One region of the Brevibacillus antibioticus genome, then DNA from elsewhere that is predicted to be linked to it. Evidence: riboswitches for the same ligand, from Rfam matches in the RefSeq annotation. Region 1 holds a riboswitch; each other region holds the start of a gene.
The links. Region 1 has a riboswitch for S-adenosylmethionine ahead of E8L90_RS02295 (pyridoxal phosphate-dependent aminotransferase). Riboswitches for the same ligand answer to the same signal wherever they lie in the genome.
Positions count from the first base shown of each region.

Region 1 (7,554 bases):
GATCGTCTTGCACCAGCGTACTTTGTGGGCGATGCTTTTCAACCCACGCTTCCAATTCAGCAAAAGGCTGGTTGACCGAGCCGACATAACAAAGTCCGGCAGCCGTTGCAGCCAAATAAATGGTCCAATCACCAAGCACAAGCATTGACCAGCGTACCGTCTGATCCTTCATCGTTTCCATATCCAAATGCCTCCTTTGAGCTGTGTACGCACAGTATACCTCCAGCACCTGTTCTTTGTACGTTTTTGGGAGTGGATGAGCAAGATATCGAAACCCTCTACATTCCCATTGCTTTTATCCATCGGTGGGAGTAAGGTAGGATGAGATAGAGGAGGAACGATACTCGTATGACTGATCAATTAACACATTTTAATGAACAAAATCGAGCGCGGATGGTGGACGTATCTGAGAAGGACGTCACAAAACGGGTGGCAGTAGCTGAGAGCCAAATTAGCATGAAACCTGAAACCCTCACCCGAATCCGCGAAGGTCGAATCGAAAAGGGCGATGTACTCGCCGTTGCGCAGGTGGCAGGTGTCATGGCTGCCAAAAAGACGTGGGAAATCATTCCGATGTGTCATCCGCTGCCATTGACTGGCATCGACATACAATTTGCTTTTGTAGATGAAACGACGCTTGCGATTACAGGAACCGTGAAGACGACAGGGAAAACAGGCGTCGAGATGGAGGCGTTGACCGCTGTCAGCGTAGCGGCTTTGACGGTGTATGACATGTGCAAAGCGATGGATAAAGAAATGATAATCGGTCCGACCAGTCTGCAATTCAAAACAGGCGGAAAAAGCGGCGATTTCCATCGGGGAGAGAAGTAAGGCATGAGGCAAAAGTGGGAAACCTACCCGAGCAGCATTCGTTTATTGGCGATTGCTGCCGTCATTTTTTCTACCGGAATGGCGTGTATTTGGCCGCTAGTTACGATCTATATTCATAACCATCTCGGAAAGCCGCTGACTGTAGCCGGCTTCTTGTTGCTTTTAAATCAAGGTGCATTCCTGATTGGGAGTGTTGTCGGCGGGATGATGTTTGACCGCTGGGGCAAAATGCGCACCATTGTTGTTGGCTCCATCGGCGGAATGCTTATCTCCGTCTGTTTAGGTGTTACACAAGATTTTACCGTATATGTCCTACTATTATTATTGAATGGATTGTTTTGTGGATCCCTTTCTCCCGTTATGAATGCGCTGGCAGTGGTTTTATGGCCGGAGGGAGGCCGTAAAGCAATCAATCTGATTTACGTCTCCCTCAATGTGGGTGTAGCTGCCGGTTCTGCTTTAGGCGGCTTCTTGGCAAGTGTTTCGTTTGCTTGGACGTTTTTCGGAAATGCGATTTCACAAGTAATTGTGCTGACGATGTTCATGCTCATTTTGCCGCGTCAGTTAAAACTGGCAGAGCAAAAACGTCAATTGCAGACAACTACTCCCGAACAAGCAGAGGACGAACTTCTACGAGAACCTCAGCAAGAGGCCAAGGTCATATGGGGAGCATTGCTGCTCTTATGCGGGGGGCTATTAATTAGCTGGATTGTCTATGTACAATGGACGACGGTGCTGTCGACCTACATGCAATCCATGGGGATTTCACTCCGTCAATATAGTCTGTTGTGGACGCTGAACGGCGGCTTGATCCTGTTTGGTCAGCCATTGATCGCATGGGTCATTCGACGCTTTGCCCGTACGCTAAAAGCACAAATGCTCTTGGGCGCATATATCTTTGCCTTGTCGATGTTAATTTTGTCTCAATCAACGGTTTATGCAGGCTTTGTGGCAGGTATGTTCATCATGACACTGGGAGAAATGCTCGTGTGGCCAGCTGTTCCGGCAGTAGCTGCACAGTTGACGCCAAAGGGACGAGACGGCTTCATTCAAGGGCTAATTGCAGGGACTGGATCAGCAGGACGGATGATCGGACCATTGCTTGGCGCTTTCATTTTCCAATCGATTCATGCACAGGGACTATTGTTTGTAATGGCAGGCTTGTGTTTGTTGTCTGTGGCATTCTTCGCTTTCCACACATCTTTTCAAAAAAGAAGGCATCAAGTTTCGGTACAAAATCAAGCATCTTGACACGGTTTGCGTGCTCAAGTAGTATGATATAGACGAAAAAACAGTATATTCCGTGTGTTTGACTTATTCAGAGAGGTGGAGGGACTGGCCCTATGAAGCCCGGCAGCGGATCTGTTCCATGTGATGGACAGATGCTGTGCCAATTCCAGCAGGATTATTTCCTGACAGATAAGGACGTGACCAAGCTGATCTCCCCCTTTTTCTGTATGGAAAAAGGGGGTTTTACTGTATTGGCCCAAGAAAGGAATGGAAGAAAGATGCGCATTCAACCCTCCGATATGATTGATCGACTCCCTACCCAGTTTTTTGCGACCCTGGTGGCAAAAGTAAACAAGGTCATTGCGCAAGGCCATGACGTCATTAACCTGGGGCAGGGCAATCCCGATTTGCCGACACCGCTGCATATTATTGAAGAATTACAGGCGCAAGCGGCACAACCACTCCATCACAAATATCCGCCTTTTCAGGGACGCATGGAACTGAAGCAGGCAGTGGCACATTGGTATAAGCAAGAATTTGATGTAGACCTCGATCCGGAGGAAGAAGTAGCGATTTTGTTCGGCAGCAAAACCGGACTCGTAGAGATTTGCCAAGTACTCATGAACGCAGGCGATGTTGCACTGGTTCCAGACCCAGGCTATCCGGATTATTGGTCGGGAGTAGCTGTCGTAGGCGGACGGATGGTCATGATGCCGTTGAAGGCGGAAAATGACTTCTTGCCAGACTACAGCCAGCTGTCCCAAGCTGATTTGGATCGAGCGAAACTGATGTTTCTTAACTATCCGAACAATCCGACAGCAGTCAACGCACCACTGGAGTTTTATGAGGAAACCATTCGTTTTGCCCGAAAACATGAAATCGTTGTCTGCCACGACTTCGCCTACGGAGCAATCAGCTATGACGGGAAAAAGCCGGTCAGCTTCATGCAGGTTCCGGGTGCAAAAGAAGTGGGCGTAGAATTTTATACCTTGTCCAAAACGTACAACATGGCAGGCTGGCGTGTGGGTGCCATGGTAGGTAATCGCGAGCTGGTTCGTCTGATTAACCTCATTCAGGACCATTACTTTGTCAGTCTGTTCGGAGCGGTACAGATGGCGGCAGCCAAAGCGATGACGGATTCGCAGCAGTGCGTCCGCGATCTCGTCGCTGTCTACGAAAGTCGCCGCAATGCCCTCTACTCCAATCTGCATCGGATTGGCTGGCAGGCTCCGCCATCTCAAGGTTCGTTTTTTGCTTGGCTTCCAGTTCCCAGCGGCTTCACATCCGTGGAGTTCTCTGACCTGCTTTTGGAAAAAGCGCATGTCGTCGTAGCACCGGGGAATGGCTTTGGTCCGACAGGTGAGGGCTATGTGCGAGCGGCTTTGCTATCCAATGAAGAGCGTCTCGCGGAAGCGGTCCAGCGAATCGAGCGGTTAGGGTTATTTACGAAAACAAAATAAAAGCGAGTCAAATTGGCCACACTACCATATATGGAGTGTGGCTTTTTCTTCTAGAATAAAAATCATTCTCATTATTGACAGATAATGATTTTCATTATACGATGTCATTGTTAATGATAATTAGTCTCATCGAGAGCGGGAGGGTACCATGCGCTATCAGATTAACGGTTACACGGATATGTATACGGTGATCGCCAACGAGCGAAAAATCGGCGGAGCCATTGAAGCAGGCCAGATTCGCTTGCGGACGGGAGAAGTTTACGCCAATGCTGTTCTCACTCGTTTGGAAATGTCAGGTGCGCATTTTTGCTCGATCGGATTTGTTACGGAAGAAGGCAAAAGGCTGATTGTTCATGTGAATGATATCAGCATGATCGCTGATGCTCGTCACGTCAACGTATGTGAGCTGACGAACGAATGCATGAGAGTAGAGAAGTCAGCAGAAAGACTGAAGCGATTGAAGCGACTCTGTGAACTGAATGAAGGCAGCTGTACGCCGACCTTCCAGGAAGAGGCATTGCTGTTGGCAAGCGATATCGGTATGGAAGAAGCGTCTAATCATGTCGATCTCTCTTTCCTTCCACAAACAGAGAAACCACGAGTGTTCCGTATTGCTTAGGAGTATATAGATCATACATATGGACCCCTTTTCGTTTGATACGAAGAGGGGTTTTTTGCATGCAGTGTGTGAAGACTATTGGTTGAACAACCGCTCGACATAGTCAAAACCTATCTGCTCATAGCTAGCAAAGATTGGACTTACGCTGTTGACAGTGATAAAACAAGGATAAGCAAAATCAAGGGGGAACGGAACATGGAGTACTCATTTTCAAAATCTGTCGAAGCACTATCCTCCTCGGCTGTCCGGGAAATCTTGAAGCTGACCCAAGGCAATCAAGTGCTCTCGCTCGCAGGTGGACTGCCAGCAGAGGATTCTTTTCCAATCGCAGAGATGCGCGAAGCGTTTAACCGTGCGTTCGATCAAGGAGCAAAAGCTCTTCAATATGGATTGACTGATGGATACGTACCGCTTCGTGAGTGGATTGCATCCCGCATGAAGCAAAAGCATATGAACGTCGGTGTAGATAATATGATCATCACTACGGGCTCTCAGCAAGCAGTAGACTTGCTGTGCCGTGTATATTTAGACGAAGGCGATGTCGTTCTCGTTGAAAATCCTACTTATTTGGCAGCCGTTCAGTTATTTCAATTCCGGGGAATCAAAGCGATCCATGTAGACGGTGACGCCGATGGGATGGATTTGGATGATCTGGCGAAAAAAATAGCCCAGTATCGCCCGAAAATGGTGTACGTCATTCCTACCTTTGCCAATCCGACAGGAAAGGTATGGAGCCTCGAACGCCGTCTCGGCTTGCTTCGTCAATGTAAGGCGCAAAACATTCTCATCCTGGAAGACGATCCATATGGAGAGATCCAATTCGATGGGGAAGCACCGTACCGCTCGGTTTTCTCACTGGATGAACATCCGACCGATTCTTGTGTAGTGTACACCAGTACCTTTTCCAAAATTGTCGCGCCAGGCTTGCGTACCGGATGGGCCATTGGAGATACACGCGTGATTCAAATGATGGTGAAGGCGAAGCAAGCAGTGGATTTGCAGTCGAGCACAATTGACCAGTACGCTCTGTATGAGCTGTTGTCCCGCTTTGATCTGGAGCGCCACATTGAGAAAATCCGCGAGTCCTACAAGGCGCGCATGGAGTGGATGCATGAGCTCTTGGTTGCGCAAAACTGGGAGGGCGTACAGTGGGAAAAACCAAGAGGCGGGATGTTCCTCTGGGTGAACCTGCCTGAGCACGTCGATGCAGAGAAGCTGCTGGCCCGATCCGTAAAGGAAGGCGTGGCATTCGTACCAGGGAAGCCGTTTTATGCAGCCGAGCCGCAAGTCAATACGATGCGCTTGAACTATACGCTCTTGAACCGGGAAGACACGGAGCTTGCGATTTCACGACTGGGCAAAGCATTCCACGCCTATAGTGAATCACTGGTGACAAATGTGTAATGGAAGCAAAAAGACAACCAATCTCCTTGAGCTGGTTGTCTTTTTTAATGCATGTTTACAGGGAAAGCTCCCTTTGCGCCCGATCCAGCCATTCATTCACAAGCTCTGTAAACAGAAGCGGCTGCTCAATCTGTAAGTTGTGTCCGGCACAATCGAGAGCGGCAAAAGAAGAGCGAGGATAGCCTTCGATGATATTCCAAATATCGCGATAGCCGACAGAATGATCTTGTTTGCCCACAACAAAAAGACTCGGATGTGGGAAGGGGGTCGTATCCAATGGGAAGGACACGCCATACGCTTGTCTGATTTTCGTGAGGAAAGAAGGGTCAGACAGCATGTAGCCGTCGACAATCTCCTTTTTATAGCGGTTCCAAGTATATTCAGTAGCTACTACTGCCATCGACTCAAACTCCGCTCGCTCTGTCTCACTCAACTTCTCCCAGAGCGAAGGTTCCTTTACTAGGACGGGTTTATCCGGCAGTGTGCGCTTTTCTTTATCAGGAATGATGTTCGGGCAGATGAACAGGGCGCCCTTCACTTGATCCCGGCGCTTCTCGATAACTGCTCGTGTAAGATATCCGCCGTATGATTCACCCGCAATGAAAAAAGGTTCACCTGGAATGAGTTGATCGATGAACGCGAGGACAACCTCCAGAATATCGTCCGTAGTGTGGATATGTTCGTAGTTTTCCGTTTGTCCCATTCCGGGCAGGTCTATGTATAGGCGTCGGTATCCCGGACGTTTCTCAAAAATTGGTTCCAGACAACCAGTCATGCATCGGTGATCAAGTGAAAAGCCGTGAATCATTACGACAGGAAAACCGCTTCCGATCTCCTCATAATAAAGGTTGACGCCATTGACCTCGCATCTCATAAAAAGCCCCCCAATGACACTTGTGTCAGATTGTTTCGAAAGTTTGTAACGCACGTTCTTATTATAAGTGATCTGGTACATATTTCAAGGATGAAAAAACACACCCACAACGAGAATCGTCAATGGGTGTGCCAAAGGGCTTCCTATTCTTCTGTTTCTTCCAAGGTGCAAATGGCACTTGGACGCTTGATCCGCAATACAACGCACTCATATACACGGAACAGACTGTTCATTTGCTCGTCTCCGAGGAATGCAGAGTCGAAGTCTTCTGCAATCGCCAGGTCGAGATTGTGACGGCCAGTCGCTACCAAGACGCCGGAACGGCCTTTAATGGTAGGAGATTGGAAGACACCATCTGTAACGAGATTGCGAACATGCTCGATCTCAAGTACGTTGGTGCCTTTGTGCACGCGATGCAAGAGAGAGTAGAGCTCAGGAGAAACAACCAGTGCATACGGACCGCTGTGTCCCATTTTCAACAGCTTGTTGCGTGCTTCCACGATATCGGCAAACGCATTGCCAGATTCCATCCAATCGCTCTTCAGATGAGTGAGGCGGCCTTTCACGTTCATCAGACCAGGAAGGTCGAATTCCGCAGCACCGTTGAAGATCAGATCGTCTTCCATCAGTGCACCACCAGCAGCTGCGTTGGCAGCCGCGCTCATGTCCAAAGGCATGCCCAGTGTACGTGCCTGGGCAACATCGCGCCAGTAGAGCATGAAATCCTTGTACAGGATCGGAATCGTCATGCTGACACGGCGGCTAGGCTGTGTCATTTCGAGAGATTCTCCGCGCAGGGAGAGACCGCCAAAACGGGATTCTTCATATACATCGTTGGTAATGGTTTGGATGCCTTCACCCAATGGTCCATAAATATCGATAAAGCGACGTCCTACCAGCTGGCGGCGAGCCATGTCAACGACAGTTGCGTCCAGTTGGTTCCATTCGTCAGTCGTCAAGGGAGAGTCTGGGTATTTACGAAGCTTGTCCATAGTGTAACCTCCATGTTATTTCAGGATTTCCGATTCGCTACATTCCTTTCAAGCTGCCAACTGTCAGTCCTTTTTTACCGGAAACGGCAGGGGCGGAATGCTTGATCACGGAAGCAACACCGTGAGGAGCGGAAGCCGAAGCTT
Region 1 covers NZ_SZNK01000001.1:502,571-510,124, forward strand. The annotation lists gene E8L90_RS02280 (methylated-DNA--[protein]-cysteine S-methyltransferase) at 1-181, opposite strand, end outside; gene moaC (cyclic pyranopterin monophosphate synthase MoaC) at 349-831, shown strand; gene E8L90_RS02290 (MFS transporter) at 835-2,082, shown strand; SAM riboswitch class I at 2,143-2,257, shown strand; gene E8L90_RS02295 (pyridoxal phosphate-dependent aminotransferase) at 2,340-3,521, shown strand; gene E8L90_RS02300 (hypothetical protein) at 3,670-4,140, shown strand; gene E8L90_RS02305 (aminotransferase-like domain-containing protein) at 4,336-5,544, shown strand; gene E8L90_RS02310 (alpha/beta fold hydrolase) at 5,600-6,418, opposite strand; gene E8L90_RS02315 (family 1 encapsulin nanocompartment shell protein) at 6,562-7,410, opposite strand; gene E8L90_RS02320 (IMEF encapsulin system ferritin-like cargo protein) at 7,448-7,554, opposite strand, start outside.

Region 2 (7,554 bases), 280 kb from region 1:
TCTACCGGTTATTCTCTTTGGCTCTTCAACCTCCATCGTAGAGAAAAGTAGCTAAAGGAATCGGTGTATTTCCATACGACTTTCGTCGATTGCTTGATCATGATTATCCACGGATCTTCGCCTCCTGCAAGGCATTTCGCCGTTTACTCACATGAATCATCGGGCTCGACAAATATAGTATGACCTCCTCGTCGTTTTTCATACCTCCTCTTTACAATAAATCTGCGGCCAACTGTGCAAGCACACTCCGTTCGCCTTTTTCCAACTGGATATGTCCAGCCAGCTTTTGGTCTTTAAATACCTCTACCACGTAGGTTAAACCGTTGTTGCTCTCATCCAGATACGGATGATCGATCTGCTCAGGATCACCCATTAGTACAATTTTCGAGCCGTCCCCCACCCTCGTCAGGATCGTCTTTACTTCATGCTTTGTCAAATTCTGTGCTTCATCAATGATAATAAATTGTTCAGGGATGGAGCGCCCCCGAATATACGTCAAAGCTTCCACCTGCAAACTCCCCATGCCTGCCAAAATTTTATCCAGATCACCTGGGCGTTTCGTGTTGAATAAATATTCCAAATTATCATAAATCGGTTGCATCCACGGTCGAAGCTTTTCTTCTTTTTCGCCGGGCAAATAACCGATGTCTTTTCCAAGTGGAACGATAGGTCTTGCCACTAACAGTTTTTTGTATTTTTGCTGGTCTTCAATTTGCAGCAGGCCCGCTGCTAATGCCAGCAAGGTTTTTCCTGTACCGGCCTTACCGGTCATGGTTACTAAAGGGATATCATCTCGCAGCAACAATTCGGTTGCCATCCGTTGCTGCACGTTGCGGGCTCGGATGCCCCAAATCGGATCATCATCTGACACAAGCATTTCTAGCATTTTTCCGTCCGGGTCAACTTTTCCAATCGCTGAAATAGATGGGTTGCATTCGTCCTTCAGCACTAAAAATTGATGAGGGTAAAAACGATAGCGTGGAAAACAGGCGGCCAGCTGCAGCTTTCTTGTTGCGTAGTAAGTCTTGATGATGTCGGACGCTACCATCATCTTCTGATACCCTGGGTAAATACTGGAGAACTCCCCCACTACTCGATCCGAAAGAAAATCCTCTGCGGAAATATTCAATGCATCAGCCTTGACTCGCATAAGAGCATCCTTACTTACCAAAATGACTGGTCTTGGCTGTGGTTTTCCGTTTTCCTCCTCCTGTAAGTTTAGGGCGACCGCCAAAATGCGGTTGTCATTACTCATTTCCGTGAATTGTTTTTGAAGGCGGTGGAAAGAGGAATGATTCAGTTCCACCCGAAACACCCCACCTGTTTCCAGGGTAATGCCTGTGTGCAGTTGCCCCAGCTCACGAAAACTATCAAAGAGCCGAGATACGTACCGAGCATTGCGGCCAATTTCATCCATGTACCGCTTTTTGGAATCGATTTCTTCCAATACGACAGCTGGTATGACGATTTCGTTGTCAGCGAAAGAAAACATCGCCCTTGGATCTTGCAGGAGTACGTTGGTGTCCAGTACGTAGATTTTCTTCAAAATCTCGCCTCCTATTACCCTTCTTATATACCCTATGCAATTTTTGGAGGGATGCTCAGGTGCGGCGACGTGATGTACTACAGTCTATGTTCAGGTAGACAGAGTTAGACGACCTAGTGGCAGAATGAAAATGGGCAGCCCAGAACAAAATACTTGTAACCCTGCCCTCCTCACAAAGGAAGGCAATACTGGGAAAGGGAGAATGCCTGTGAAACGGATCATGATCTACTGCCTCGGTTTTAGCTTGTTGCTTACAGCATGTATGTCGGGCAATAACCCTCCGGCGAATCAGGCTGCCCAACAGCCCAAGCATGCCACTCATACTCAGCGCGTTCAACAAACAGCTCCTGAGCCTGCTTATAATCAATCTTCCCAAGCCACCGCTGATCGTCTCACCCAACTGGCAATACGTGTGAAAAGGGTACACAGCGCGACTACTGTGGTCTTGGGCAAATATGCTGTTGTCGGTATTACAGTAGACCCGAATTTGGATCGCCCAGAGGTTGGCGTCATTAAGTACACGGTTGCGGAAGCACTGAAAGAAGATCCTCAAGGGGCGAATGCCGTTGTTACCGCAGACCCTGCCGTCGTACAGCGATTACGGGAGATGAGAGATGATATTCGTCGCGGCCATCCTGTCGCCGGAATTACAGAAGAGTTAGCGGATATCGTAGGTCGGATCATTCCCCAACTACCGCGCAGTGTGCAGCCTCGCGAAGAAACACCTTCTCAAGTAAAAGAAAAACGCATGCACAAAGAGCCGCAAGGACAAAACAAAATCAACGTAAATCGTACAGGAACACCTTAAAAGAAAAGAGGTATCCCCCGGATTTAAGCCCGGGAGAATACCTCTTTTTCTTTATGGACGGGTGCTTCAGATGGCAAATGATCCAGTGCTTGCTTCAAATCAGCCACCAAGTCATCGAAATCCTCTAAACCAGCTGACAAACGGATCAAACCATCCGTAATTCCCCTTGCAGCTCTTTCCTCAGCAGGCATCGCTGCATGTGACATCGTAGCTGGGTACGAGAGAATCGTTTCCACTGCCCCGAGACTGACAGCCACAATCGGCAATTTTACGCGATCAAACAACGCTTTTGCTCGCTCGCGGCCCCCTACATCAAAGGAAAGAACAGCCCCATGACCTGTCGCTTGTTGTGTTTGAATCAGGTGACCAGAGTGATCCGTCAGTCCCGTATAGTAGACTCGGTGTACTTGTGGATGCGTAGACAACCAGTCAGCCAAGCTCGCGGCTGTCTTCGTGCTGACATCCAGTCGGGCTTTCAATGTTTTGAGCCCACGCATTACAAGCCAGCAGTCCTGCACACCCAAAATCGCTCCCATGCCATTCTGAATAAAGTAGAGTTGCTCCCCTAACGCAGCCTCTCTTGTCACCGCCAGTCCTGCCACGACGTCACTATGCCCCCCGATAAATTTCGTTGCACTATGAATGACCACATCTGCGCCAAGTTCCAGTGGACGCTGGTAATACGGGGTAAGGAACGTATTATCAACAATGACGAGCAAGCCGTGCTCCTTCGCGATACGAGAAACCGCTGCAATATCTGTCACCTTTAAAGTAGGATTGGAGGGGGTCTCCAGATAAACCCCTTTTGTAGCCGGTGTTATGGCCGCACGAACGGCTTCTGTATCTGTTGCGTCTACGAACGTAACGGAGATGCCCATTCTCGACAATACCTTGGTCAAAAACCGAAACGTGCCGCCATATACATCTTCCGCCACGACAACATGGTCTCCCGCTGAAAACAGCATGAACACGCTAGAAATAGCAGCCATGCCAGATGAGAACGCGAAACCGCGTGCACCTCCCTCCAGCGACGCAATGGCTTCCTCCAAAGCCTGCCTGGTCGGATTACCTGATCGGGCATAATCGAATGTACCTGGCTGATCGATATCAGCCTGATGAAACGTCGAAGCTTGATAAATCGGAACCGACGATGCACCTGTGAACGGGTCCATGCAAGTCGAACCGTGGAGGAGCTTGGTTGCAAAATTCATCGTACACTCCCCCCTACGACCAAACTAGCATTCAATGCCTGAAACAAATCGGATACGACATCATCTGGATGCTCGATGCCAACCGACAGTCGCAACAATCGATCACAAACACCGACATGCTCTCTGACTTCTTGTGGGATATCGGCATGCGTCTGCGTCGCCGGATACGTACACAATGACTCGACACCACCCAGACTTTCTGCAAAGGACACGATTTGCAGATTTTGCAGGAACAATCCCACCTGTTCCACATCGTGTACGCGAAACGCTACCATCCCACTATGCCCAGTCGCTTGATTCACCTGGATCTCATGCCCCGGATGCTCAGGCAGACCCGGATAAAATACCTCCGCCACTGCTGGATGCTCACGCAGCTTTTCCGCTACAATCAACGCATTGGATTGATGACGCTCCATCCGTAATGCCAATGTTTTCATCCCGCGAATGAGAAGCCAGCAATCCTGCGGTCCAAGCACAGCACCGACTGAATTGTGCAAAAACCGGATTTTTTCCGACAACTCTCCCCCTTTTGTTACGATGAGTCCAGCCAGCACATCGTTATGTCCTGCCAAATACTTGGTTGCACTATGCAAGACGATATCTGCACCAAGCTCTAGTGGGCGTTGACAATAAGGGGTTAAGAACGTGTTGTCTACAATCGTCAGGAGCCTGTGCTGTTTCGCCAAATGCGTGACTGCTCGAATATCGGTAATTTGCATCAGGGGATTGGTTGGTGTCTCGACGAAGATGGCCTTTGTATCTGGGCGAATCGCATTTTTAAGTGCACTAATGTCACGCAAATCCACGTACGAAAACGTCAGACCGTACCGAGAGAGCACTTGCTCAAACAATCGATAGGTTCCCCCGTACAGATCGAGTGAAACGATCAGATGATCCCCTTGGGAAAACAAGCCCATGACGGTATGAACAGCAGCCATTCCTGAGGCGCAAGCGAATCCTGCATCTCCTGATTCCGCTTCGGCGATGGTCTCCTCCAAAATGGTGCGAGTAGGATTCGCTGTGCGCGTATAATCATATCCAGTGCTTTGGCCCAAGGCAGGATGACGATAAGCCGTTGCATAGTAAACAGGAAAGCTCACCGCCCCTGTTTTTTCGTCTCTGCCTACTCCCGCCTGAATTAATTTCGTTTCCAATTTCATGTCTGTTTCTCTCCCTCCAATAGTATACGAGGGCATCAAAAAAGCCCTCTTTCCTCTGAAAGAAGGCTTTGTTTACGTCACCGTAAGCAAATCCTTCTCATCTTTCAGAGTTGAATAACTCTGCAGGAATTAGCACCATTATCTCCCTGTTAAAATACAGGTGATTGGTTGCCGGGCATCATCGGGCCAGTCCCTCCGCCGCTCTGGATAAGAAGATTGCTATTCAATTCGATTGACCCTAATACTAAAGGATCGGCAGGATTCTTGTCAACAATTTATTTCCAGCGTTAATTTGCCTCTTTCAAGGCAGTCATAACTTGATTGTCCAGCTTCTCAGCTGCGTTTTTGTCATACGTCTTTTCATATTGCGGTTCTACAGAAATACGGGAACCGTAAAACATAATATCACGAACAGCCTCAATTTTGATTTCTACCATGGCCAGCTTGAGCGGAACACCTTCCAGTCGGTCTGTTTTGACGGAAGCACGACCATTAATGGCGAAAGACGAGCCGGCACCGATCAAATGCAGGACAACCTGCGGTTCCTTCGTAATATTAGTCAAAATACGTGAGCGATTATCCACAGCAAAACGAATCGTATCGGCGCTGACAGCGTACGTCCAGGACAAGGAGCTGAGCGATGGTGCCCCTGACTCATGATCTACTGTGCCCAAGGTAACAAAACGCTCCTTTTGCAAGAGCTTGAATAAATCTTCGGAAAGAGATTGGGAAACAGTTTCAGCCATTTCAATGCCTCCTAACAAACGTTTTGTACATTCATTTTACCCTTCGCCTAGCTGATAGGCAAACCTTTCCTCTCCACCTTGATTCTGGTTGTCTTTTTCCCTAGACTGGTAGGTAACAATACCGAATGATGAGAAGGGGATGGACAGTTTGTCACCTACAGATCGCCTCATGCAGCAAATTGATCAAGTTCTTGAAGAGCTTCAGGAAGTTCGGAAGGTAAATGAGCGGATGCATAAAATTGCCATGTTCCTGGAAGATATCCGACTTGCAGATGTGATCCAAAATTACACAGCCCCGCGCAAGCTGCTTTGGATCAATTTCCTCGCAGGTCTTGCCCGGGGTCTGGGATTGACGATTGGTACTGCTATCGTTTTGGCTTTCCTCGGCTCCCTCTTGACGCAATTTCTTTCGATCCCTATTCTGGGGGATTACATCAGACAATTGGTGGAGTACGTCGAGACTTACAAGCAGCGGCCTTAACGATAGAGACTAGTCTCTGTCGTCGTTATCGTCCTGGTCTTCATCGTCATTATGATGTTTGTCGTGCTTCTTCCAATAGCCATACGCGTTGCCGTTGGGATGCTTATCTTTCTGCTTCCCTTTTTCTTTTTTCTTTTTGTCGTCATCGTCGTCTTTATCCTCGTCTGTTGGCTTCACAGGCTCGACAATGGCTTTTGTACTTAATGCAACGTCAGCTTTCTTAACCAGCTTATCATCTTCATACAATGCGAATTGAATTGTTTTGGCACTAAACGAATGATTCTTGTACGACAATGTCAGCGAGAACTCGCCTTTGTCATTTGGTTTCATCTCTTTCTTCTTACCGTCAGGAGCGATCACAAACCATTCTGTATCGTCCTTTTTATTCCAGCCGCTTACTGTCCCCTTTACCTGAATGGACTTGGCGGCAGGATTGTTTACAGCAGTCGCCTTGATGGCATATTCGGTCGTTTGATCCTTGTCAGGAGCGTTAACGATTTCTACCTGAACGGATTCGGAATCAACCTTCTTGCCATCCTCGTAAACCTCGATCAAGGCTTTTTGATCTTTTGCGGCTTGTACATCCTTTACTGAAACCGTAAAGCTGCCTACGCCATCCCACAGCTTCTTCACGTTTGCGTCTTTTTTCACGCCATTATAGGTGACCGTTACTTTGTCTGCCCCCTGCTTGACAATTCCTTTTACTTTTAACTCCTTTTTCTTCGCATCCAATACAGACATGGTATGGATGATCATTTCCTGATCTTCTTCTGCTTTAGGAACGATCTTTACCTTTTCGCTATCGACCAGCTTGCTGCCTGCATAGGCACTCACGGTTACATACGGATCATAAGTAGCATCCGGAGCTTCGAAGCTGACCGTAAAAGAGTGCTCGTTGGTCGGAACGACTTCAATGATGTCGGAATTCGGCTTTTTCACTACCACCTTGGTGACATCCGAAGTCACAATCCCCTTTATGTACACCTTGTTATTTTCCGTCTTGGCATTTACACTCACGATTTCTTCAGCATTCTCTGTCAGGCGCACTTCCAGCCAGATGTCGCTGTAGTACTCGTTGTAGATACGCTCCCACTCCGCTTTGTTTTCTTCCATATACGTTTGGAGCTTCGTATTCAAGTTGATTTCATCTACAATGATGTACAAGTGATCCGCTTGATTCTTCAAGAGCATGTTCAGAGTGGTTGGATCATTTTGGGCAAGTTCTTTCAGATTATAGCGTGTGACTTGCTTCCCTTCGTCATTCATGACTACCTTTGTGGCACTTGGACTTGCAATCGAGCTTGCGTTGGCAAAAATTGGCGTCAAACAGCCAAGAATACCTGCCGCTGTCACCACTGCTAATACGGGCTTGGTCATGTACTTTTTCAATGGTAGTTCCCCCTTCTAGTCTGCCAAAATCCCCTTGCTTGCTTGGGTCATGCATATTGACGGGAAATCATTTTCAAAAGTTGCATCATCCAGGAAACCGCGTCTTATTACCTATGAAAAGCGCTTGATACAAAAAAACTCCACCCAACTTCCGGATCATTTCGGCAAGTGGAGGGGAGTCTTTGTCCCGTTAATTGCAGTTGTACTTCGGTT
Region 2 covers NZ_SZNK01000001.1:784,912-792,465, reverse strand. The annotation lists gene E8L90_RS03945 (PhoH family protein) at 212-1,546, opposite strand; gene E8L90_RS03940 (YhcN/YlaJ family sporulation lipoprotein) at 1,749-2,354, shown strand; gene E8L90_RS03935 (trans-sulfuration enzyme family protein) at 2,378-3,565, opposite strand; gene E8L90_RS03930 (aminotransferase class I/II-fold pyridoxal phosphate-dependent enzyme) at 3,562-4,725, opposite strand; SAM riboswitch class I at 4,820-4,939, opposite strand; gene E8L90_RS03925 (pyridoxamine 5'-phosphate oxidase family protein) at 5,013-5,471, opposite strand; gene E8L90_RS03920 (DUF5665 domain-containing protein) at 5,611-5,952, shown strand; gene E8L90_RS03915 (hypothetical protein) at 5,962-7,341, opposite strand; gene E8L90_RS03910 (hypothetical protein) at 7,532-7,554, opposite strand, start outside.
Region 2: linked by a shared signal. The riboswitch ahead of E8L90_RS03930 (aminotransferase class I/II-fold pyridoxal phosphate-dependent enzyme) and the one ahead of E8L90_RS02295 (pyridoxal phosphate-dependent aminotransferase) in region 1 are both predicted to bind S-adenosylmethionine.

Region 3 (7,554 bases), 2.1 Mb from region 1:
CGACAGTTTAGTCCGATCACGTCAGCGCCTGCGGCTTTCAGCTCGGAAAAAGCATCTGTCAAAGCGTACCCATCACGTGTGCGTCCTACTTCCAAAGTGGCTAACTGCGCGATTACAGGTACATCTGTGAGCGGGCGAATTACCTCGATTGCCAGAAGCAGCTCCTCCAGGTCCACGAACGTCTCCAGAATCAGTCCATCTACGCCAGCATGCAACAGAGCAATCGCTTGCTCCTCATACTGATCACGGTATTCGTCCAAAACCTTTTTCTTCACCCGTCCAGCCAAAATCGATCCGATGCTCCCAGCCACATAAGCATCATCCTGTGCGGCTTCCCGTGCTATGGCGACTGCAAGCCGGTTAATCCGCGCTACCTTATGCTCCAGACCGTAACGGCTTAATGCATCTCGGTTGGCAGAATACGTATTTGTCTCCAGGAAACGTGCACCAGCCTGATAGTAAGACGTATGAACTTCATGCACCAAACGTGGGTTGGACAAACACAGCTCCTCAAAGCTGACGCCAACGGGGACGCCCACCCCGTGCAGCTGGGTCGCCATCGCACCGTCTCCGACTAGCAAGTGGTCTTTCAAATAGGCTCGTAAATCTTTCTTTCTCGTCGTCAACTCAATCCCTTCTCTCCCATTTTCATTTATTTTTAAACTTCAAAAATGGATGGACCTGCGTTGAAATAACGTGCTTCAGGGTGAGCAAATACCATTGCTGATACGGAAGCTTCTGGCTCCATCATGAAGCCCTCTGTCAGCTGAACGCCGATATCCTCTGGACGCAGTAGACGGAACAACTGTGCCTGATCCTCTAAGTTCGGGCAAGCAGGATAACCGAAGGAGACACGAATACCCTGATATCTAGCACCGAAGCGCTCCAGCATCGTCATCTCAACTGGGTCCGGGATGCCCCACACGTCGCGCATGACGTGGTGAATTCGCTCAGCAAATGCCTCTGCCAGCTCCAATGCCAAGGCTTGGAGGACATGAGAGCGCAAGTAGTCGCCACGCTCTTTTAGCTCTGTAGATTTTTCGCGAATCCCTCCCCCAGCCGTTACCGTCAGGAATCCGACATAATCCATTTCCTTGCTCTCCACTGGTCGCAAAAAGTCGGACAGGCAAAGATGAGGTTCTTCCGGCTGACGCGGGAACGTAAAGCGCTCTAGTAGCTTGCTGTGGTCTTTTGGATCATAGACCAAAATATCATTGCCATCTGACTGTGCCGGGAAGAACTGATACACACCGTGTGTCGTAATGGTTCCTTTTTGCTTCGCTTCATTTAATAGCTCTTCCACAATGCCGTACAGTTCCAGTACCTTCTCGTCGCCTTCCTCTATCAATCTATCTACATTTCCGCGAACACCGAGGTGTTTTCCGAGAAGCATCCGCAGGTTCAAATACGGTTGCAGATGGCTGAGCGGGTATTGTCGCAGGACATGCCGTTCACAATCTGGCGGCAGATGGATCGGAACGATTCTGCTGATCGCTGAGCGAGCTGGCAAAGTTGCTTTTTTCTCCTCGACAACAGGCTGAGCCGTTGCGACTGCTTCCAGTAGATGCTGCTGTTCCTCTACCAAACGATCACGTTCATCCGGATTTTGCAGACGATTCACGAGATCCAGACCATCCATGGCATCTTTTGCATATAAAACAATTCCGCGGTATTCCGGTGCGATCCGGTTCGATGTGAACTTGCGCGTCAACGCCGCGCCGCCAACCATCATCGGAATATCAATGCCTGCATCACGCAGGTCTTGTGCAGTAATGACCATTTGCTGCGCGGATTTGACCAAGAGTCCAGACAGACCGATGGCATCCGGCTTTTCTTCTCTGCATGCGACAATCAGTTGCTCTGGCGGTACCTTGATCCCCAGATTCACGACATTGTAGCCGTTGTTTGACAAAATAATTTCCACGAGGTTTTTTCCGATGTCGTGTACATCGCCCTTGACTGTCGCCAACAAGATTTTCCCCTTGGCAGCGGCATCGCTTTTTTCCATGAACGGCTCTAAAAACGATACGGATGCCTTCATGACTTCCGCACTTTGCAATACTTCTGCCACGATAAGCTGGTTGCCGTTGAACAGGCGACCGACCTCTTCCATCCCAGCCATCAACGGACCGTTGATGATCTCGAGCGGTGTGTATTTATCCAGAGCCAGCTTCAAGTCTTCCACCAGACCATCCTTAGAGCCTTCGACTACATAACGGGCCAAGCGTTCTTCGAGTGTTAACGAGGAGACCTCCACACTGACTTCCTTTTTCTTTTGGCGATAAAATTCGGTGAAGGCTGCCAATGTCTCATCATTCGTCTCGAACAGCAGGGCTTCTGCCAGCTTTCTCTCGTCTTCTGGTATCGAAGCGTAGCGCTCCAGCTTTTCCGTGTTGACGATGGCGTAATCAAGCCCTGCGAGAGTGGTGTGGTATAAGAAGACCGCATTCAGCACTTCCCTGCCCGCAGGAGGCAAGCCGAAGGAAACGTTACTGACACCCAGGATCGTCTTGCAAGCAGGCATTGCCTGTTTGATCAAACGAATTCCTTCTACGGTTTCCTTTGCAGAGCCGATGTATTGTTCATCTCCTGTCCCTACTGGAAAGACGAGTGGATCGAAAATAATATCCTGTGGCTTTATTCCGTACTGGTTGACAAGAATGTCGTACGAGCGTTGCGCGACCTCCAGCTTCTTTTCGCGAGTGATCGCCATACCCGCTTCTTCAATCGTTCCAACGACAACGGAGGCACCGAACTTGTGAATAAGTGGAACCACTTCCTCAAATCGCTCCAAGCCGTCTTCTAAGTTAATCGAGTTGAGAATGGCCTTCCCTTGCGAATAGCGAAGTCCCAGCTCCATGACCTTGGCATCTGTCGAGTCGATCATGAGGGGGGCTTTTACTTTTTTTGCGATGAACTGTAGGAATTTTCCCATATCTTCGTATTCATCACGGTCGGGGTCAGCCAAGCATATATCGATGACGTGTGCGCCGCGTTTTACTTGGGCTCGGGCAATATCAGATGCTTCTTCATAGTGACCGGCTGCAATCATTTCACGAAATTTTTTGGAACCGATGACATTGGTCCTCTCCCCTACTAGCAAGGGACGATTGTCATCTTCGACGTAAACAACCTCGATCCCGGAGACCGCGCTCAGCGGTTCTACAGCTGCACTGCGTGGCTTGCAGTCTTGCAATGCTTCTGCCATCGCTTGAATATGGTCAGGCGTTGTTCCGCAGCAACCACCCGCGACATTTATCCAGCCCTGTTCAGCGAACGCCCGCATTTTCGAAGCAAGTCCCTGTGGCGTTTCATGGTAATGACCGTTCTCGTCTGGCAAGCCTGCGTTCGGATAACAGCTGACCGCACATTGGGCAATTCCTGATAGTGTCCGCAGATGATCACGCATGAACTCGGGTCCAGTCGCACAGTTCAGACCAATGGAGACTGGCTTTATATGTTCCAAGGAGATGTAAAACGCCTCGATGTTTTGGCCCGCCAGCGTTGTGCCCATCGGCTCAATCGTACCTGACAGCATCACGGGGAGTTCCTGTCCAAGCTCTTCAAAAGCTTTGCGAATCCCGATTCCGCCAGCCTTCACGTTCAACGTATCTTGCGAGGTTTCCAAAAGAAGAACATCGGAGCCGCCGAGAATCAAACCTTTTGCCTGACGATAATACGCCTCGATCAGTTCTTCGAAAGTGACACCGCCTGTCAACGAAAGGGTTTTGGTCGTAGGTCCCATTGCACCTGCTACAAAACGCGGCCACTCCTTTGTGGAATAGGCATCCACCGCTTCTCTGGCCAAGCGAGCTGCCGCTATATTGATCTCAAGGTCTTTTTCTGGCACATCGTACTCAGCCAAAACGATGGAAGCAGCACCAAACGTATTTGTCTCGACGATGTCTGCGCCCGCCTCTAAATATTTCTCGTGAATGGAACGGATCACATCTGGTCTGGTCAGGTTCAGGAGTTCATTACAGCCATCATAGGCTTCACCGCCGAAATCATCAGCAGTCAGGTTCGCTTGTTGAAGCATGGTGCCCATTGCACCGTCCAGAATCAGAATTTTCCGGGAAAGCTGTTCGCGAAAGGTTGGTTTCATTGACGTGCCCCTTTTCTCCCTTACATCGGCTTATTCTCCCTAATTGGGTGTAAAAAAAAATCCTCTTCTTTTGAAAGAAGAGGATTTGTCAGCAGATAAGAAAACGCCTGAGACATCCTCTTATCTTTCAAAGCACGTAGCTTTGCTGGAATTGGCACCGGATTTTTACCGGTTGCCGAGGCTTCATCAGGCCAGTCCCTCTGCCTCTCTGGATAAGAGTCGTACACTTGTCATTTAGTTGTTTTGCGAAATGTCTTGAATGTTTGCAAGTATCTTAACACCCCCTTTGTCTCCCCGTCAATTGTGAATTGTCTATTTTTTACGGAGCCTCTCCTCTTACGCGCCCATTTTTGCCTAAGCTGGGCATCCGCCCAGTCCAATATCGGCATTCGTGTATAGACTGGAGTATAACGGAAAGGAGGGGAAACAAAGATGAGTACATCATTCTGCGGAAACGGATTCTTCGGTGACTGCTTCGCAATCGTGCTCGTGCTGTTTATCCTGTTGGTAATTATTGGGTGCTCGTGTGACGACTGTTAGATAAGTGTTTAAAAAAAGGCTATCCCAAAAGCCATCAAGAATGGCTGCGGGATAGCCTTTTTTTCGTTTTAGTCGGCGATAAACTTGCCTGTCACGGCATCAAGGGTCATAAATTTAATCGCCCGCTCTTCGTCACTCCACGGCACATACGCCAGCTTTGGTTGAGCTAATTTTTGCCCATCCACATCTTTCATCAAATAAACCAGCTTTAGAGGCATGACGCGTAAATACTCTTCAACAGCCTTGTCTTTCGAAACGATCCTGTCGGATGCTGGAAGCTCCACCAACTCGTGCGTCATTCTGAAGTTATGAAACTTTGTCACTTTGCCAGAAGACGGATCAACTGTTACCGAATAAGCCGCTTTTTGCTCGCGATCCTGTACAGGAATGCCATCCTTGCTCATAAAATATCTGAATTCCCATTCGCCCGATGACACAGGATTCGCTTCGGCTGGCTGTATGACTTGTGCTAATTGCACCTCTTTTACGCCAGGATCGACGTATTTATGCAGAAAGGCGAGTGCAGCCTCTTCCGCTTGCTCGCGTTTGACTGTCACCGCTGTATCAGAACGCGGTGATCCCAGCCCGACGACACTGCCTGTTTCTGCAATGACTTCTACGCCGATATACTTGTCATTTTTATCATTCCAGACGTATTCCTTGCGCCCCTCGCGGATACTCTCACTCTCTCTATAGGTCGATTCATCTACCTGTATGCCAAATTCCGCTTGCAGCAGTGCTTTTGCCTCATCCTTGGAGCGAACCTTGACGTATTCCTTTAGAGATTCGATCGGATGTGCTTCCGTCGTATTCAACTGATCATAGGCAAGCCCATTATCTCCCGTTCCATACATAATCTTGCCACTGGTCGCGTCGATATGCCACTCCGTACCATCTTCACGTCCTCTTTGCATGAAGGAAACAGCTGGCGTGTATTCCAGAATAGGTTGCCACCTCTTCCCTTGCTTTGATTCTGGCCATATTCTCGGATTCTGCACGTATCGAAGCTTCATATGCTCACTCAGCTCTTTGATGGCTACCTCTTCTGACACAGCACTCGATACATCCGGGTACTGCGACGGCTCGAATGTTTCGGGCTCCTTGCTGAGATATCGGACGTGACCAGAGTCAGTTGTTGTTATGCTAATTTCATCAGACAACACTGGCAGTCCGTTGTAATATCGCAGGTACACCCCTGGATCGTTGGCATCCACTAACCGATAGTTTTCACTATCCGCCCCGAGCAGTTTGTTCAGGAACTGTCGCTCTTGCTGCAAGGCTTTTGCTCCCTCTGCCTCTTTCCCGCTCGCTGCTTCCTTTTCATCCCTATACAAAAGCCTGTACGATTCCAGTGCTTGACCATTTCCATAGATCACAAGAGAAACCTTATGCCCCTCGTTGTTCGTTTTCCCCAAGATGAATGACATGCCATCGTGGTTCTTTTCTTTATCCAAAAGAAGAAGGGACGGGTTCAAATCAGGCATGGCATCTGTAAGCTTGGTGAAAAAGGCTTGTTCATGCTTGTTCAATCGCCCGAAAAACGCGACTTGCTCCTGTTGGTCAATTCCAACTGACAATACGTCGAACGGAACGGGCTGGCCGTTTTCCATCCGTTGATAATTCACGCTCATCCATGGGCCTTTTACCATATACTCGTCAGTATATCTCTGAGTCTCGACGAGTTCATAGATCTTGCTTCCCTCTCCCAAGAAAGCTTGTAGAAATGCGTTTGCTACATTCTCCGCGGTCTTGGCTGATGGCAATTTCTCTTCCTTCTGTTCTCCTCGATCACCATCGATTGTAAAGCTCTCAATTTGTCCAGTCTGTATATCATAAGCAACCTTGGCACGAGCATTATCGCCTTCCAATAACGTTAGATCACTGATTCCATGGCTTGTACGATCCACTCTTATTGTCATCTTGCTCAAGGCTGAAATCGACTTTTTCAAGGGCAAAATTGCCTCTTCTGCCGATACCTTTACGTTGTTCTGCTTTGCCTCTGTATTCTTTTTATCCGTTGCAGTCGTTGCGACCGCACTCGCTAAATTTTTTCCACTCGGCATCTGTGGAAACCAACCTTGCTGGTGCATGCCCACAGCAGTTACCGCCAAGCAAGCAGCAAGTGATCCAGCCATAAATAATCGGTTTCGACTTTTGTGTTTATTCTGTGCAATTGCACCTCTGATCCGCAATTCCATCTCTTTTGTAAACCTCACTTCTTCTATCGATTTTTGACTCCCATTCCGTACTGCTTCGCGCATTTGCTTATCTACATCCATTCCAATCCCTCCTTTTCACACAATGCCTTAAAATGTTTTCGGGCCCGGGACAATTGGGTTCGTACAGCATCTTCTGAAACTTCCAACACATGCGCAATCTCTTTGATTGACAAATCTTCATAGTAATGAAGTACCATGACTTTTCGGTACAGTGGCGAGAGCTTCATCACCTGCTCCGCTACCTGTACCTTGCTCATTCGTCCGATGACAGCCGATTCAACATTTGCGGTGTCGACCTTTTCCGGGGGTGCTTCCTCTTTGGAGAGGTATGTAGAAAAAATCTGGCGAAAAGACCACGAACGCAAATATTTACGGGACTCGTTGATCGCGATTCGGTAAAGCCACGTTTTCACGCTACTCTGATGGCGGAACTGATCCAGACCCCGATACGCCTTCAGAAACACTTCCTGGGTAATGTCTTCCGCGATCCCCCGATCCTTGACGATCAAGTAGGCGAGCTGCACGATGTTGTCTCCGTACTCGCTCATAAGTCTCGTCAGCTTCTCCTCGTTGGTCAGTTGCAGCGTCCAGTCCACTTCGCTACTTTTGGCACTTGCATTCACGCGCTGTTCACCTCCTTGTTCCGTGTTGATATGTATTTGATCCAGCTGGCTTATTTTTGTGACAAGA
Region 3 covers NZ_SZNK01000001.1:2,561,429-2,568,982, forward strand. The annotation lists gene E8L90_RS11785 (bifunctional homocysteine S-methyltransferase/methylenetetrahydrofolate reductase) at 1-626, opposite strand, end outside; gene metH (methionine synthase) at 659-4,105, opposite strand; SAM riboswitch class I at 4,223-4,324, opposite strand; gene E8L90_RS11795 (YjcZ family sporulation protein) at 4,538-4,645, shown strand; gene E8L90_RS11800 (YcdB/YcdC domain-containing protein) at 4,714-6,924, opposite strand; gene E8L90_RS11805 (sigma-70 family RNA polymerase sigma factor) at 6,915-7,487, opposite strand.
Region 3: linked by a shared signal. The riboswitch ahead of metH (methionine synthase) and the one ahead of E8L90_RS02295 (pyridoxal phosphate-dependent aminotransferase) in region 1 are both predicted to bind S-adenosylmethionine.

Region 4 (7,554 bases), 5.4 Mb from region 1:
AGGCTATCGAAACGAGCAGAAGGGGGGAAAAAAGCATGAGGACATTTGCTCGGATTCTGGTATTGAGCTTGCTCGTAACCATGTTGGCAGGCTGCAGGGATCAAATCAATTTGGAGGATGCTACTTTATCGCTAATGGTCGGAATTGATTTGAGCGAAAAAAACGAGCTTCTCTTTTATATCTCAAGCCCGGTGTTCAGTCGGGAGGCAAAGGAAAAATCTGAGGAATACGGTATCCGGTCATCTACCATTAGAGAGTCGAGAATGGGCTTTGATGAGCGAGTGACAGGCTTGACCCAAGCAGGAAAAATTCAAGTGCTTGTGTTCGGGAAAAAGCTGCTGGCTCACCCGGACTGGTTTCGGTTGCTGGATGTCGTTTTTCGGGACGCAAAGTTCAGTGTCAACGCCCGCATGGCTGTGCTTGATGGTCCATTGCATGAGTTGTTTGATTTTAAACCAAAGGATAAGCCTCGTCTGTCTATTCATGTAACAACGTTGATCGACACAGCCAATAACAGAAATCTGACGGTAAAGACGAGGGCGCAGGAGCTTCATCGGCAAATGTTTGAAAAAGGGATGACACCTAGCTTGACTGAGTTAAAGAAAGAAAAGCGGGCGGTCAAGGTAACGGGGACGGCTTTGTTAAAAGAAAATGGAACGTACGCAAGCACGATAGAGCCGCGGGAGACGATTCTTTTGCAAACGCTGCTCTATGAAAAACAAGGGGAATTGTCCGTCACCATCCCGATTAAAGAGCCGGACGATCAAAATCAAATTACGAAAGACAGGATCAGTTTTTTTATCAAGGGCGTCCAAAAAAAAGTGAAAACATCCTATCAGAACGGTCGGTTTCATTTTGACGTTCATTTCAGGCTGCGAGTGTCCATATCAGAGCGAATGTTTCCATACGACATGCAAAAGGACTACAAAAAGATGGAGCGAATGATCGGTGACGAGTTAAAGAAGGAATACATGAGGTTAATCAAGAAATGCCAGGAAATCGGTGTAGACCCGTTTGGGTTTGGTCTCTATGCGCGGGCCTATGAATATAAGGAGTACAAAAAGGTTGAGGATGATTGGGTGAAGGCTTTTTCCAATGCCAAAGTTGAAATCAAGCCAGACGTATCGATCAAGGGAAATGGCGTCGTAAAGTGAAAGGTGAAAGACAGAACCCCCTGGCAATCAGTAAATGCCAAGGGGTTCGTTATTAATAGATCGCTTCCCAGCCAGCAGGAGTAACGAACAGGCGAATCGCCTTGATTTTGCGGTCGTCCATCAGGGTGAAGTAGTGGCGGTAGTTCGGTGGTACGGAGATCAGATCGCCTGGCGCAAGCTCAACGTCGAAGTAACGACCATCTTTCCCTTTGATGGCGAAAATACCGTGACCATCGACGCAGAAGCGGCATTCATCGTCTGTGTGGTGATGCTCGCCCTTGAATTTCACCAGCAGCTCGTCAAGGTTGGGTGTTTTGTCAGAGAGGACGATAATATCCGCTGTCAAGTAACCGCGACGCTTGCTGATCGCATCGATTTCCGGCTTGAAGGTGTCGAGAATCTCTTGTTTTTCCTCGTCTGTCGGGCTGTAGTTATCACGGTGCTTTGGATCAAGGCGATCCACGCCCCATTTTTCGTAAATGATCTCTTGGGTATCCAGGAAGGAGACAACTTCCTCGGGTGCGGAGATGTACTCATTGTTGTCGTGAAAACGAATTTGTGCCATCGTTTATTCCTCCTTAATTGGTGGTTGTAGTGGACACGACTGCTTGGCGCAATTGCAGCCAGCGGGCGTGATACTCGAATAAGAATTCAAAAGCTTCCAGGTGGCGCTTGGCCTCGAAGTCATTGCCGCCCCACGTGTAGATACCGTGGTTACGGATGAGTACACCGGGAACTTCCGATGTAATTACCTTTTCAATTTCAGTAGCCAAGGTCGGAATATCGGCAAAGTTCTCAACAATTGGAACAGTAATGCGCGCGTTTTCTTCCCAGATTCCGAGTCCCTTGATCAGCTCTTGTCCTTGGATGGAGAAAGCGCGTTGTCCAAAGTACAGCTCGGAAATGAGATTATTCCATACGGTATGGACGTGGAAGCAAGCCCCTGCCTTCGGGAACGTTTTGTAGACGACGGCGTGGATGAGCGTTTCCGCGGAAGGCTTGAGAGCAGTTTCATCCACCGGACGCGAGTCTTGATCCACGACCAGATAGTCTTCGGGGGACAGCTTTGTTTTGTCTTTGCCGCTTGCCGTTACGGCAAATTGCAAGGGATCGTTTTGTATTTTAATAGAGAGATTGCCACTGGTGCCGGGAAACCAGTCCCGGCGGGCAAATGTCAGCTTGGCGTCATCCAGACGGCGAAAGGCATCCAGACGTTGTTCGAGTGTTGCAGTCATGAATTAGACGACCTCCTGTTGGACTTGCTGTAAAATGCGAATCACATCGTGGAATGTGGCAAACTTGCTATGCGGCAATTGCAGCTCTTCCGCCTTGTCAGCAAGGAAGTGACGGGCAATCACATAGTCAGCGATTTTAGCTCCAGCCAAATCAGTGATGGAGTCGCCGATGACGATGCGGAAATGGGTTGCTGGATCGTAACGGCGGATGATGGTCGTCTTGCACATGCCGCAGCCGTTTGTGCAATGTTCATCGCAAGCGTTTGGCCACGTAATGGTGATGCGCTCTCCGCTGAAATCACTGCCATTACAGTAGATCGGTACATCGGTAAGATCGAATGGTGCCAGGATAGGCTCCAAGAAAAAGTCGATGCCGCCACTCGTAATCAACAGCTCGATGCCTTCTTCGCGGCAATAGCTCACGAAGTCAGCAAATCCCGGGCGAATGGTCGCTTCCTGGACTATAAAATCAATAATGTCCTGGCGCAAGGAGGAGGGCAAGAGTTGAAACAGCTTGCCGACCCCTTCCTGAACGCTTATTTTTTGCGAAAGGATTTGCTCCGTCAAGGCTTCCCACTCAGGAGGAGCAAACTTGCGGACAATCGCTACAATGTTGTCTTTTTCGGTAATCGTTCCGTCGAAATCGCAGAACAGGACGAGTTTCTTGCTCATCGTACGCCACCCCACTTTTCCAGGGCGATCGCCAGCTCTTGTGATTCCGCGGCAGCTTCTTCCAATGTTCGGCCTGCGGTCACAGCCTCAATCGCGGCAACGAATGCTTTTGCTCCTGCGGTTGCTCCACCGGGATGACCGTGGATTCCGCCTCCTGCATTGACGATTTGATCGAAACCAAAGTCTTGATAAAGCTGTGGAACCAGCCCCGGATGAATACCGGCAGACGGAACCGGGAAGGAACGGCGTACACCATTCAGTGGGGCGGTTAAATGCTTGGCGAGCTGCAACGCTTCTGTCTTGTCCAGAGCGACATTGCCATATGGAGATGGGAAGAGCACCAAATCTGCCCCAGCTACACGCATCAACGTACCGAGCAGAAGTGGGGTGGCGATGCCGTAGTCAGGTGATGGATAGTAAGCGCCTGCCAATGCTGGATGCGCCATGATCGGTACGTGTACATCAGGATCAGCAGCCAAGCGGTGCAGGGCATCGAAGCCAAAGGCCAGCACGTTGAACAAGAGGCAGTCAGCACCTGCATCTACCGCACGTTTCGCTTTTTCGTTCAGCTCATGCACAGGTCCAGTCAGGTTGGCAGCATAAAGGACGGGCTTGCCTGTTTCGACTTCGGTCTCCTGAGCGATTTGCTTGAACGCTTTGATCCGTTCGATAAAAGGAGCGCGGTCATCTGCAAAGAAGATTTCGTCATCTTTCACGAGATCGACTCCACCCAAGGCTTGTGCCAGGAATTGCGTCTTTAGATCTTCGAAAGGAAGACCCAGGCACGATTTGAAAATGCTCATCAAGAGCGGACGGTCATGTGCCCCTAAACGTTCGCGTAGACCATCAATACCGAACTTCGGTCCAGGAAAAGCCTGGAGGAATGAGTCAGGGAAAACGATGTCGACGAGCTTGATCTTGCCGTCCATCGACAGTTTGCCGAATATTCCGGTTAACAAGGATGGAATGTCTGCTGTAAAATTGCGAGTCGGATAGCTGACGGTTATCAAACCGCGTGTTTCTCCGTTTTCCAGTGTTGCAAGCGGTGTCGCACTCACGGCTTCACCGAGATACGGCGCTAGCTCAGCTTGTTTGGCAAGCGGCAGGTCCGTCCAGGAACCGACTGTCATGCCGACAGCAATGGCTTGTGCTTTCTTGTTCAAGTCTGTTGCTTGTGTGAGATAGGTGACGAGGATACGTTGTTCACTCATGGTACGTCTCATCCTCCTTGAATGATTAAAAAAGCCTCCCCATTGAGCGGGGAGGCGGTTGTCGACTATGAAAGCGTCTCGTCTCCTCTCATCTCTCGGGTCAGTAGCCGAGACAAGCCAAAAAGGCTCTATCTCGACTCTTATCCGTTGGAATTAGCACCGTTTCGCTATCCAAGGTACGCATGATGAGCGTACGATTCATGGTATAGCGCCGGTTGCCGGGCATCATAGGGCCAGTCCCTCAGCCAGCTCGCGATAAGAGTTATTCATTTCCCCCATGATATGACGTTCATTGGCAGGAGTCAATCCTTGTTTTTGCAGAGAATGTGCAGCAGGTTATCAGAAAAATGAGACGAAGGTGAAACTTTTTTGCACTTTCTGCGTGGTAAGGGATGAAGGGGTGTGAACGGCTTGGGAAAGTAGGTCTGGAGGATGTGTACCAGCTGCATGTAAACGATATTTACCGCTATCTTTTCCGGCTGACACGAGATGAGAGGCTGGCAGAGGATCTGACACAGGAAACCTTTTGTCGCGCCTACTCTTCCTTGGATGACTACCGTGGGGAAAAAGTACGACCTTGGCTGTTCAAGGTGGCCTATCACGCTTTCGTAGACGGTTATCGCAGGAAGACGAAACACCGGTTTGCGTTTGTGGAAGTCCTGCCAGAGCGACGTGATCATGCAGCGGTTGATCCGGCAGAGCATGTCGTAAACAAGGAGCTGTGGGAAGTGGCCCATGACTATTTGGAGAGACTTCCAGAAAAGCAGAGACAGGTCATTTTGTTGTCTGCCATGCAGTTTTCCTACGCGGAAATGGCAGAGGTACTCGGGATCGAGCTGGCAGACGTCAAGCGTTCCTTGTTTCGGGGGAGACAAAAGATGCGGCAGTTGTGGAGGGAGGAAAGCTGATGATGAACAAGGATGAGAATCATCGCGAGCAAAGGCTGCTTGCTTATTTGCGTGGGGAAATGGCGGAAGAAGATTCGAAACAATTCGAGGAGGAAATAGCCGCTGACGAGGAATACGCACAGCGGTTGGAGAGGCTTTTGCTGGGGGAAGAAACGGGAGAGGACAACGCGAAGATAAAACAGCCTGAAACGCTGTCGGCTGAAAAACAGCGCGCGATTGTTCGCCGGGGGAAATGGAAAAATCGGTTGAGCAACGCTGGATTCACCATAGTGCTTCCCTTTTTGACCGGAGTTGTGTTGCTGATTCTGAATGGCTGGGTAGGGTCGCTGATGCATGAGGATCTGTTCCGCGTTGCGAAGTCGATGGTCAATTTTACTCAACCCGGTGTTAGTGTAGGCGGGAGTGGCTCGCAGGTGGGATTGCTATACGGCAATATCAGCATGGAGCTTCGCGAGAGAGTCGGGTCGGAAGAAAAGAACGCTGGCCGCTTTGAAAGTACAAATGTGTTGTGGAACGTAAATGCCGGGCCGAAATGGACGAATGGAGTCAGGGAGCAAAAGCTGTATTTCCGTTATCCGACTGAGGGAGAAAAGGAGGGTACGATGTTTCTCACTTCACCTGCCTGGACAACGATGGAAAAGCTACCTGAGGGGACCGTTTCTCAGCTCGCGATTTCCTTCGATCACTTCCTGACGTATGAGGAGTACTATGAACTGGTTTCCCGCCATGTTACCTCTTCGGGACAAGATACGGTTTGGTTTGCGGTAGACACAGGGGTGGAGCGCAAGCAAGCAGAAGGTGAGGGGGGCAAACGGTTTCTCGGTCCCGGGTACGTATGGGGGTTTGCTCAGCATGAACTGGATTACGGAAGTGCACCCATTCAGGTAAATGGGGAAGAAGACAGAAGAATGGCTGCCTATTTGGAGGAGATGAAGTACTTATCTGAGCAGGAAGATCTGGCTAGCGATATCGGCAGATCCTTGCTATTTCGTAGGGATCTACAGATAGCGGAGCGATATAGCTATATGCAGGAAAAGGGAGTACGCATCTACGGCGCCGTCCTCACCGGACCTACGAAAGAACTGCTGAAGCTCAAGGCCGAAAAGTCGATAACAGCGGCGTTATTAGGCAAGGTAGACTGGTGGAATTGGGAGAGACCTGCGGCATCGGGAACACATTATACCTACTAGTAGCACGGTGCGAATTTTTGCACAAAAGAGTGTTGACATCGTGGAATCGTTGGTTGTATGATTCAAACTAAATCAAAAACCGAATACGTTTTGGATACCTTATCCAGAGAAGGTGGAGGGACTGGCCCGATGATACCCGGCAACCGACATGACGCCATTCAGACGCGGGAAAGCGACTGATTGACAGGCGACATGCACGGTGCTAATTCCTGCAGAAACAAAAGTGGTCTGGAAGATAAGGGGGACATCAACACGGTTCTTACACGTGACGACAGCGACCTCTTTTCTTCGGGAAAAGAGGTCTTTTTATTGCTCCAGGACACAAACAAAACAGGTAGAGATAGAGAAAAAATACGTAGAGGGGAGTTTTGGAATCATGGCATATCGTGCATTGACTGAACAGGAAGCAGTGGAGTACGTAAAAGGAATACCGGGTCTTTTTAGCGAAGGAGCAGAGTTGACCAGTCGCGAAATCGGGGATGGGAACCTCAATCTGGTTTTTGACATTCAGGAGCCAGCAACCGGTAAGAGCGTCATTGTCAAGCAAGCACTGCCTTTTGCCCGCGTCGTGGGAGAATCTTGGCCGCTTACGATTGATCGTGCACGTATCGAGAGCGAGGCACTCCGCATTCAGCACAAATACGTTCCAGACCTGGTGCCACAGGTGTATCATTTCGATGGGGAACTTGCGTTGACCGTTATGGAAAACGTCGGGGACCACATCATCATGCGCAAAGGTCTGATCGAAGGAAAACGATACCCGCTATTCGCGAAGCAAATTGGCCGTTTTCTCGCGCAAACCTTGTTTTTTACATCCGATCTGGGCGCGCATCCGTACGATAAAAAATCGCTAGTCGGAACATTCATAAATCCAGAATTGTGCAAAATAACAGAAGACCTCGTCTTTACCGATCCGTATGAAAATGCGCCTACCAACGACTTCAACCCGTTGATCCGCCGTGAAGTCGAGGCGATCTGGAACAACAGGCCGCTGAAGCTGGAAATCGCCAAGCTGAAATACGATTTCCTTACACGCTCGGAAGCGCTCCTTCATGGTGACTTGCATACTGGAAGTATTTTCATCACGGAAACCAGCCTGAAAGCAATCGATCCGGAGTTCGCTTACTACGGTCCGATCGGTTTTGACATTGGGGCGGTCATTGCCAATCTGCTGCTCAACTACG
Region 4 covers NZ_SZNK01000001.1:5,915,625-5,923,178, forward strand. The annotation lists gene E8L90_RS28410 (GerAB/ArcD/ProY family transporter) at 1-39, shown strand, start outside; gene E8L90_RS28415 (Ger(x)C family spore germination protein) at 36-1,154, shown strand; gene E8L90_RS28420 (cupin domain-containing protein) at 1,207-1,719, opposite strand; gene E8L90_RS28425 (methylthioribulose 1-phosphate dehydratase) at 1,733-2,389, opposite strand; gene E8L90_RS28430 (2-hydroxy-3-keto-5-methylthiopentenyl-1-phosphate phosphatase) at 2,393-3,061, opposite strand; gene E8L90_RS28435 (2,3-diketo-5-methylthiopentyl-1-phosphate enolase) at 3,058-4,272, opposite strand; SAM riboswitch class I at 4,358-4,534, opposite strand; gene E8L90_RS28440 (sigma-70 family RNA polymerase sigma factor) at 4,665-5,180, shown strand; gene E8L90_RS28445 (anti-sigma factor) at 5,180-6,370, shown strand; SAM riboswitch class I at 6,467-6,612, shown strand; gene mtnK (S-methyl-5-thioribose kinase) at 6,747-7,554, shown strand, end outside.
Region 4: linked by a shared signal. The riboswitch ahead of E8L90_RS28435 (2,3-diketo-5-methylthiopentyl-1-phosphate enolase) and the one ahead of E8L90_RS02295 (pyridoxal phosphate-dependent aminotransferase) in region 1 are both predicted to bind S-adenosylmethionine.